4 regions of the Rhizobium sophoriradicis genome follow, and region 3 is predicted to be linked to each of the others. Evidence: predicted binding sites of a transcription regulator. Region 3 holds the regulator's gene; each other region holds the start of a gene.
The links. The regulator LexA, encoded in region 3, represses DNA repair genes until DNA is damaged. The targets are predictions, from matches to a motif close to TGTTCNNNNTGTGTTCNG.

Region 1: the regulator LexA is predicted to act here: its motif matches at 1,082-1,099, upstream of recA (recombinase RecA).
Region 2: the regulator LexA is predicted to act here: its motif matches at 1,223-1,240, upstream of N2597_RS13535 (ribonuclease T2 family protein).
Region 4: the regulator LexA is predicted to act here: its motif matches at 1,388-1,405, upstream of N2597_RS23040 (ImuA family protein).

Annotation. Positions count from the first base shown of each region.
Region 1 covers NZ_CP104152.1:2,045,116-2,047,317, forward strand. The annotation lists gene recA (recombinase RecA) at 1-967, opposite strand, end outside; gene N2597_RS10305 (carbohydrate kinase family protein) at 1,197-2,141, shown strand.
Region 2 covers NZ_CP104152.1:2,716,137-2,718,338, reverse strand. The annotation lists gene N2597_RS13545 (DMT family transporter) at 1-67, opposite strand, end outside; gene N2597_RS13540 (alpha/beta fold hydrolase) at 81-1,031, opposite strand; gene N2597_RS13535 (ribonuclease T2 family protein) at 1,255-1,995, shown strand; gene ettA (energy-dependent translational throttle protein EttA) at 2,094-2,202, shown strand, end outside.
Region 3 covers NZ_CP104152.1:1,679,589-1,681,790, reverse strand. The annotation lists gene N2597_RS08540 (VOC family protein) at 1-821, opposite strand, end outside; gene lexA (transcriptional repressor LexA) at 1,018-1,737, shown strand; gene N2597_RS08530 (ComEC/Rec2 family competence protein) at 1,718-2,202, opposite strand, start outside.
Region 4 covers NZ_CP104153.1:227,150-229,351, reverse strand. The annotation lists gene N2597_RS23045 (Y-family DNA polymerase) at 1-662, opposite strand, end outside; gene N2597_RS23040 (ImuA family protein) at 583-1,344, opposite strand; gene N2597_RS23035 (hypothetical protein) at 1,518-1,784, shown strand; partial or broken gene dinB (DNA polymerase IV) at 1,781-2,202, shown strand, end outside.

The DNA.
Region 1 (2,202 bases), 370 kb from region 3:
TGTCGCGCAGGAAGGTCTTGGCGTTTTCGCGGCCCTGGCCGAGACGCTGGCTGTTATAGGAGAACCAGGCGCCCGACTTTTCCACGATCCCGGCCTTGACGCCAAGATCGACAAGTTCGCCGGTCTTCGATACGCCTTCGCCATACATGATGTCGAATTCGACCTGCTTGAAGGGAGGCGCCATTTTGTTCTTGACGACCTTGACGCGGGTCTGGTTGCCGATCACCTCTTCGCGCTCCTTGACCGAGCCGATGCGGCGGATGTCGAGGCGCACGGAGGCATAGAATTTCAGCGCATTGCCGCCCGTCGTCGTTTCCGGCGAACCGAACATGACGCCGATCTTCATGCGGATCTGGTTGATGAAGATCACCATGGTATTCGACTTGGAGATCGAGGCGGTAAGCTTGCGCAGCGCCTGGCTCATCAGGCGCGCCTGCAGGCCTGGAAGGCTGTCGCCCATTTCGCCTTCGATTTCGGCGCGCGGCGTCAGTGCGGCGACCGAGTCGACGACCAGAACGTCGACGGCGCCGGAGCGCACCAGCGTATCGGTGATCTCAAGCGCCTGCTCGCCGGTATCGGGCTGCGAAATCAGAAGGTTTTGGAGATCGACGCCCAGCTTGCGGGCATAGACGGGATCGAGCGCATGTTCGGCGTCGACAAAGGCGCAGATGCCACCCTTCTTCTGCGCTTCCGCAATGGTCTGCAGCGCAAGCGTTGTCTTGCCCGAGCTTTCCGGCCCGTAGATTTCGATGATGCGGCCCTTCGGCAGGCCGCCGACGCCAAGCGCGATATCGAGCCCAAGCGAACCCGTCGAAATCGTCTCGATTTCGATGACGTTCTCGTTGGAACCGAGTTTCATGATCGAGCCCTTGCCGAACGACCGCTCTATCTGTGAGAGTGCCGCTTCAAGCGCCTTGCTTTTGTCCACCGATTTGTCCTCTACCAGCCGCAATGAATTCTGAGACATCTGATCCACCTTTAGGTTATTGAAGCCGCCCAAGCAATGTCGAGTTTGTACCCTATTTGTTCCATACTCGCAATAGGCGATCAAACGATTGAAAGAAAAAGGTAAAACAGCTCGTGTTCTATATTTGTTTTATCGATGCAAAGCAACGGCTTAGGCCAGATGCGGCGGCTTGGTCGCGTCAGGCGGCACCGTCTCGATTCGCGCTTGCGGGCGTCGGAAGGCGGTTGAAATGAAGAAAAAGATTCTTGTTCTCGGCGGCGCCCATATCGACCGGCGCGGCCGCATTTCCGGGGAAACGGCACCGGGCGCCAGCAATCCCGGCACCTGGTTCGAGGAGCCGGGCGGCGGCGGCTTCAATGCGGCGCGCAACCTTGCAAGGCTCGGTTTTCAGGTGACGATGATTTCGCCCCGCGGCGGCGACCCCATCGGCGAGATGGTCGGCGAAGCCGCCGATTTCGCCGGCATCGACGACCGGCCCTTCGTTTTCCTCGACCGCAAGACACCGAGCTACACCGCGATCATCGAGAGGGACGGCAACCTGGTGATCGCCCTTGCCGACATGGATCTCTACCGCTTCTTCGTGCCGCGGCGTCTATCCATCCGCTGGGTGCGCGAAGCCTTCGCCGCGCATGATCTCATCCTTTTCGATGCCAATCTGCCGGAAGAGACGATCGCGGCAATCGTCGCCAAGGCACGGTCGCTGGCCAAGCCCGTCGCGGCGATCGCCATTTCGCCGGCTAAGGTCGCCAGGCTGAAATCCTGCATCGCGGATATCGACTACCTGTTCCTGAACGAGGCCGAAGCCGCTGCCCTTGCCGGTGAACGGCCGGACGACGCCGGCGGCTGGCCGCCGCTTCTAAAAGAAATCGGCATCCGCAGCGCCGTCGTCACCCGCGGCCAGCGCGAGCTGGTCGCTTTTTGCGACGGCCGCGCCGTGACGTTGCAGCCGCCGATCGCCGAGACCCTCGCCGATGTCACCGGCGCCGGCGATTCCCTTGCCGCCGGCACCCTCGCCGCCCTGATGCATGGACTGCCGCTCGATGAAGCCGTCCGCCACGGCACCGCGGCAGCAGCGCTGACTGTACAGTCGCCGCATGCGGTCAACGAAAATCTGACGCCGGATCTGCTGAATGAGGCGCTTGCCCTTGTTCCCGAGATCAGAATTCTGCATTGAAGCGGCCAAATGAAATAGTCGAGCATGATGTCATCGGAATACCGCCGACACATTCGGCATG
Region 2 (2,202 bases), 1.0 Mb from region 3:
ACATCAGAGCAAGCCCCATCGTCACGTCGGAGGGGGATGAAACGGGCCGGGCGGAGGTGCTACTCATGATGGGGTTCTCGTTATCCGGGATTTTGGCCGTTCCGGCTCTTGCCGACCGCGCCGTCACACCAGTCGGCGAAGGCGGCAATGGCTGCATCTGCGCCGGTGTCATTCAGCGTTTCGTGCCGCATGTCCTGATATATCTCAGTGCTGATACGGGAGAAGCCCTGGCCTTTCAAATGGTTTGACAGCCAGGCTACGGCTTTTCCACGCTCGGTCGCCGGATCTTCTGCGCCGCCGACCAGATGGATCGGCAAGTCGCGCCGCAGCCGGTCGAGATGGATCCTTTGCGGTGCGCGAAAGGTTAGTTCGAAGACATCGAGCCAGAGCGAAACCGAGGCGTCGAAGCCGCAAAGAGGGTCGGCGACATATTTGTCGACTTCCTCGGGAATATGCGAAAGCCAGTCGAATTCCGTGCGGCGGTCGGCGATGGACCGGCCCCAGGCGGCGAAAGTGAGTTTCGGGAGGAGGCCGCTCGGCACGTCCGAGCCTTTCAGCATGCGCTCGGCGGTGAGGATCGCCTGGGCCGCGCGGCCGGCAAGGCCGACGGCGAAATTGGAATTCCACACGGCGACAGCGTCGAAGTCGGCCGGAGCGGTGACGGCGGTATTGAGCGCGATGAGACCGCCCATCGAATGGCCGAAGAGGATGACCTTCAGGCCGGGATGGCGCGAGGCCGCGTGAGCGCGCATGGCAATGATGTCGCCGATCACCCGTTCGACGCCATCGCGTCGTGCGAAGCGGCCGATCGGGGCATCCGGCGCCGTCGTCTCACCGTGGCCGCGGTGATCATGGGCATAGGCGTGATAGCCGCGCGCCGCCATCGCCTCGGCAAAGCGGCGATACCGCTTCGAGTGCTCCGCCAGGCCATGCGATATCAACAGAATGCCGCATGCGGGGCCGCTGGCCTCGGCATGGTGATAGGCCAGCGATGCTCCCGGCACGGAGAGCCATTGCGTTTCAGAAAACATTCGGATCCTTCCAGCCGCAGAGCAGATCGCTAGCGCATAATTCCGCAAAGCGAAATCGATTTGAGCAATTATGCTTCAACTCAAAGTGACAAAGCGTCCTTGGTGTGACTTTAAATCGTTTGACGCAATTGATAACAAATTACAGGAATATTGCGATTCAGGGTTGCTGACGTTTACTCTTTGTGCTTATCTGTTCCTGCATTGTTCTTCTATGGGGGCTGAAATGAGCAGCATGCAGTTGCGTACCTTGACATTCGCCGTATCGATGGCCCTTGCCGGCGCCGCCATGGCGCAGCAGGCCGACGGGCGCACCCGTTTCATTCTTGCGGCGAGCTGGCAGCCCGCCTTCTGCCAGACGAACCAGAAGAAGGCTGAATGCGCAAGCCAGACCGGCGAACGCCATGACGCGACGAACTTCTCGCTGCACGGGCTTTGGCCGATGCGGCAGAATTATTGCGGCGTCAGCGACGATCAGAAGGCCGCTGACAAGGATGGCAAATGGGCTAGCTTGCCTCAGGTCACGCTTTCCGCCGAGACGCAGGCGGCGCTGGTAAAGGCGATGCCCGGCACGCAGTCCGGCCTGGAACGGCATGAATGGACGAAGCACGGCACCTGCACGAAAATGAGCGCCGAGGATTATTTTGGCGTCGGCGTGCATCTCTTGGGTGGGCTCAACGCGTCGGCGGTGCGCGAGCTTTTCGCTGCCAATATCGGCAAACCGGTCAAGGCCGAGGCGATCAAGGCGGCTTTCGACAAGAGCTTCGGGCCGGGCGCCGGCGACCGCGTCAAGATGAGCTGCCGGCGGGCCGGCAATGTCAAGATGATCAGCGGCCTGACGATCGGGCTTTCGGAGGCTGCCGGATCGGCGTCGGCGAAAAGCGCCGGCCTTGCCGATCTGATCCAGGGGGCGGGAAAGACCTCTTTCGGCTGCGATGAAGGTGTCGTGGATGCGGCGGGCTTCTGACCGGAATCCTGCCTAAACCGGGTTTCGGCGTTGCCCACAGGCGCTGTTTCGCCTACATAGCGGCACGAAACGAAGTTTCCCGCCCGGAGCAGCGCAGCATGGCACGTCAATTCATCTATCATATGTCCGGCCTCAACAAGGCCTATGGCAACAAGAAGATCCTGGAGAACATCCACCTTTCCTTCTACCCGGATGCCAAGATCGGCA
Region 3 (2,202 bases):
GTGTATGTCACTCCGTTAGCAGCCAAATGCGCTTCTGTCACGGCAAGATCGGTAACGGTGAAGAGGATTGCCCGGCCGCGCAGACCACGATCGGCGGAGGAGACGACAAGCTCGAAATAGGCCTCCAGCCCTTCCGGCGTCATCAGGCTGATCTTGGCATTCGATGCCGCGATATTCATACCGAAACCGGTTTTTTCCACCGCCGTTTGCCCGACCGCAAGACCAACGAAGGCGGCAAACGCAACCGGCTCCGGCGCACAAAGCGCGATCTCGGCAATGCCCGTCACGCCGTTGGCATGCGCCTCCAGCGCCGCGCGATCGGCCGGGAAGGAGTTGATGCGCTGACAGGTGAAGAGAAAGAAGTCGGGCGCGCGCAGATCTCCTGAAAAGGCCAGTTTGAAGCTGCCGACGCTTTCGGAACCGTCTGGCATCCGCATCGGCCGGCTGAACTGCAGCATCTCGCCGGCACTCGCGCCGTTGCCGACGAATCGCCGATGATCGAGGCCGGCATCCTCGGTGAGGAAGGCCAGCGCCGAAAGCCCCTCCTCGCCGCAGCGGAAGCGAAAGGCACGATTGCGGGCGATGAAGACATTCCCCTGACGGGCCGCCGCCTCGCTCTCCTCGACGCTCGCCACGCCGAGCGGCTCGATATAGGTCTTGTCGGCGAAAAAGACGCAGGCATTTTCCGTTCCGAACGGATGGCGCGCATCGGCGGCGACGGTAAAGCCGAGCTTCCCGAGCCTTTCGCGCGCCAGATCGATATTGACGACGGGCAGCACGACATGATCCAGCGGGTGCGGCTTGGCGGAATGTGCGATCATAGGACCCCTCCTGACACGTCAAAGAGATGTGCGACAGCCCCATTCCCAATGCAAGACATGTGCGCCAATCCGGCGAATGAAAATAAAAATCTGGACGAGTTGGCGCGAAGTTTTACGGAAATTTAGCTACTTGCGGAACACATATGGAACATATAGGGTCCGTTCTGGATTTGTTTCAATCAGGGGTCTGACGTCGATGCTCACGCGCAAACAACAGGAGCTTCTCCTTTTCATTCATGAGCGCATGAAGGAATCCGGCGTTCCTCCCTCTTTCGACGAGATGAAGGATGCCCTGGATCTCGCCTCGAAATCCGGCATTCATCGCCTGATCACGGCGCTGGAGGAACGTGGTTTCATTCGCCGCCTACCGAACCGGGCCCGGGCCTTGGAAGTGATCAAGCTGCCGGAGGCCTATAGCCCCAGTCTTCAGCCGCGCCGCGGTTTTTCACCGAGCGTTATCGAAGGCAGCCTCGGCAAGCCCCAGCCGGTCGCCGCCCCCGCTGCCGCAAAGCCGATCGCCGACAACGGCAGCTCTGTCTCCGTGCCGGTCATGGGCCGGATCGCCGCCGGCGTGCCGATCTCGGCGATCCAGAACAATACGCACGACATCGTCGTTCCTGCGGATATGCTCGGCTCGGGCGAACATTACGCGCTGGAGGTCAAGGGCGATTCGATGATCGACGCCGGGATCTTCGACGGCGACACCGTGATCATCCGCAACGGCAGCACCGCAAGCCCCGGCGATATCGTCGTTGCGCTCGTCGACGACGAGGAAGCGACGCTGAAACGCTTTCGCCGCAAGGGCGCCTCGATCGCCCTCGAAGCCGCCAACCCGGCTTACGAGACCCGCATCTTCGGGCCTGACCGGGTCAAGGTGCAGGGCAAGCTGGTCGGCCTCATTCGCCGCTATCACTGACAGCCAACGGGGCTGATTCGGTAAAAGCGTCTTTGCGCCAATCATAGGCGCGATGGCGCATCCATGGACGCGACAAGGTATCGAATGCGGTTGCGACCTCGGGGCCTGTCTGCGCAAAACGCAATTCGACGGAACCGGTCCTGCGCAGCGTCTCGCCGGTGAAGAGTGTCGCACCCGAGTGGCAGCGGTCGAAACGCAGGCGCACCGCGGTCACGACAATCTCGCTGGCGTCGCAGGCCGGGCCGAGATAGGCGGCATTGTCGATGACGGCGACGACATGGCCATTGCCGAGCCTGGCGATACACCAGGCTTTCTTGACGCAGGAAAAACGATTTGCCTCACCGCCGGCTGCGGCGGCCATCATTGCCGTCCTCGCCTCATTCTGCTGATCGCGGGAAAGCCTGAGGCGGCGGTCCTCACCCTGCGGCGGGATGGCAGGGCCATCCAGCATCTTCGGCGGGTGGT
Region 4 (2,202 bases), on a different replicon from region 3:
CGGCGTCCAACCTCGGTCCCGAAACGCAGCGTCAGCGGCGCCCGCGGTGTGGCAGCGAGATCACCGACGCTTGCAAAGCCGAGGGTGCGGAGGCTTGCGACGATCTCGGCTGGCAGCCGCAGCGACGACAGCGGCAGCCGGTTTACGACTTTGGCGGTCCCACCGCGCGGGATGATGATGGTCTCGCGATCGATTGACCGGGCGAGCGCATGAGCAGCGCCCCATGTGTCGGCGATCGCCGCTCGCGCTGAAAGACCGCGGCCGCGGAAGCGGTTCACAAGACCCGAGAGCATCAGCTCCTCGCCACCCTGCAGATGATCGGCGCCTTCGGTGTCCATGACGATACCATCAGGAGGATCCATGGCTACGACGGGAGAATATTGCGACAGGGACCAGAGCGTCAGCCGTTCAAGTGTTGCGAGGTCGGCGGCCGGATCGGCATCGATCATCATCAGCCCCTGGACCAGCGCCTGCGCCTTGGCGACCGGCATGCCGACGCGCAACCCGAGTTTGAGAGCTGCCTGATCGGCCGCCGCAACCCATCGCTTCGACCCGCTCCTGGCGATCACCACCAGCGGCATGTCAGGAGCGAGCGAAGGATCGGCGCGCCTGATCCGGTCGGTCGGCAGTGTCGGAAGAAAGACAGATACGACCCTGGCCATCACATGCTCCGATAATGAATTCTCCTCCCTCGCCTGCCCTGACCCGCATCAGTTCTGCCAGCCAGCGCGCGCGGCCGATACCCGGCACGGGGAGCGGCTCGGACGGCAGCACCGAGATCCGCCAGCGGGTCGCCGCGGCCGTCGGCATCCCGAAATCGGAGGCTTCCGTCTGGCGCCGCCACCGGCGGATCACCAGCCCCAATGTGCCGGACTTTTCCGCCGCAAGCTGCAGCCGGCGCGAAGCCGTCATCGGCAGGCGTACCAGCTCGGCGACGACGGCGCCGAGGCCGCCATAGCGCAAAGCCTCTTCGAAGCTTGCGAGCACCGTCTCTTCCTTGTCGCATTCGACGAAGATGACGCGATCGGGGTGGAGTCCGACCTGGGCGAGCGCGGGAAAGAACAGATCGAAGCGTGTGAGGCACCAGACCACCTTGCCGGTGGTCCGCGCCGCGATGCCGCCGATGAAGAGGGCCGCAGCTGCGCCGTCGATCGCTCCGTTCCCGCCCCCAGCGACTTCATGCAGCGCGCCATAGGCCAAACCACCTCCCGGCAGCTGCGCATCGATCTCGCTCACCCCGAACGGCAGGAAGCTGCGACGGCGCAAACTCGCTCCTTCCAGGCTGGCGATTGTCTCGCGCAACGCGTAGAGGACGGCATTCGAAGTGGCGACTGATGTAGTCATAATCTCCTTGCGGCAACCCGCTTTGACTTGAGAAAATGCGATATGTTCTTTATTTGTTCTCAAAGCGCAAACGAGTCAATGCACAGCAAGCGCGCTCAAGTTGAGCGCGAACACCGGCCTGACGGATTCCGTGAATGGATTCAATCCCGTGGCCGGATTGGGAATTTTTTCACATGGTCCAACCCGGCCCGTTGAGTGATCTGAGACTGAAGGATTATCGTGAGCCGGTTATCGCATTCAGCTGCCGGCGATGCGACCGCCATGGCGCAATCGAGCGCAAGCTGTTGGTGAAAGCGTTCGGCGGCGATGTAAGCTTGGCGGTACTCCGCCGGCGGATGGCCATGGGCTGCGAGCGCATGCAAACGCCCGAGGGCGACAAATGCGGCGCGCACTTCCCATGTCTGGGGGACACAGACGGTCCTGATGGAAGCCAGTCATGACAAATGATGAAGGTCACGAGCGGCCGCGCAAGATCGTTCACGTCGACATGGATGCCTATTACGCGTCGGTCGAGCAGCGCGATAATCCCGAATTGCGCGGCAAACCGATTGCCGTCGGCGGATCGGCCGCCCGCGGCGGCGAGCTATGAGGCGCGCGCCTATGGCGTTCATTCGGCAATGCCGTCGGTCACCGCGAAGCGCAAATGCCCAGACCTGATTTTCGTGCCGCCGCGCTTCGACGTCTACAGGGCGGTGTCGCAGCAGATCCGTGAGATCTTTGCAGAATATACGCCGATGATCGAGCCGCTGTCGCTTGACGAGGCCTATCTCGACGTCACCCAGAACCACAAGGGCATGGAAATCGCCACTGAGATCGCGCTGGAGATCCAGGCCAAGATCAAGCAGGTCACCGGGCTCA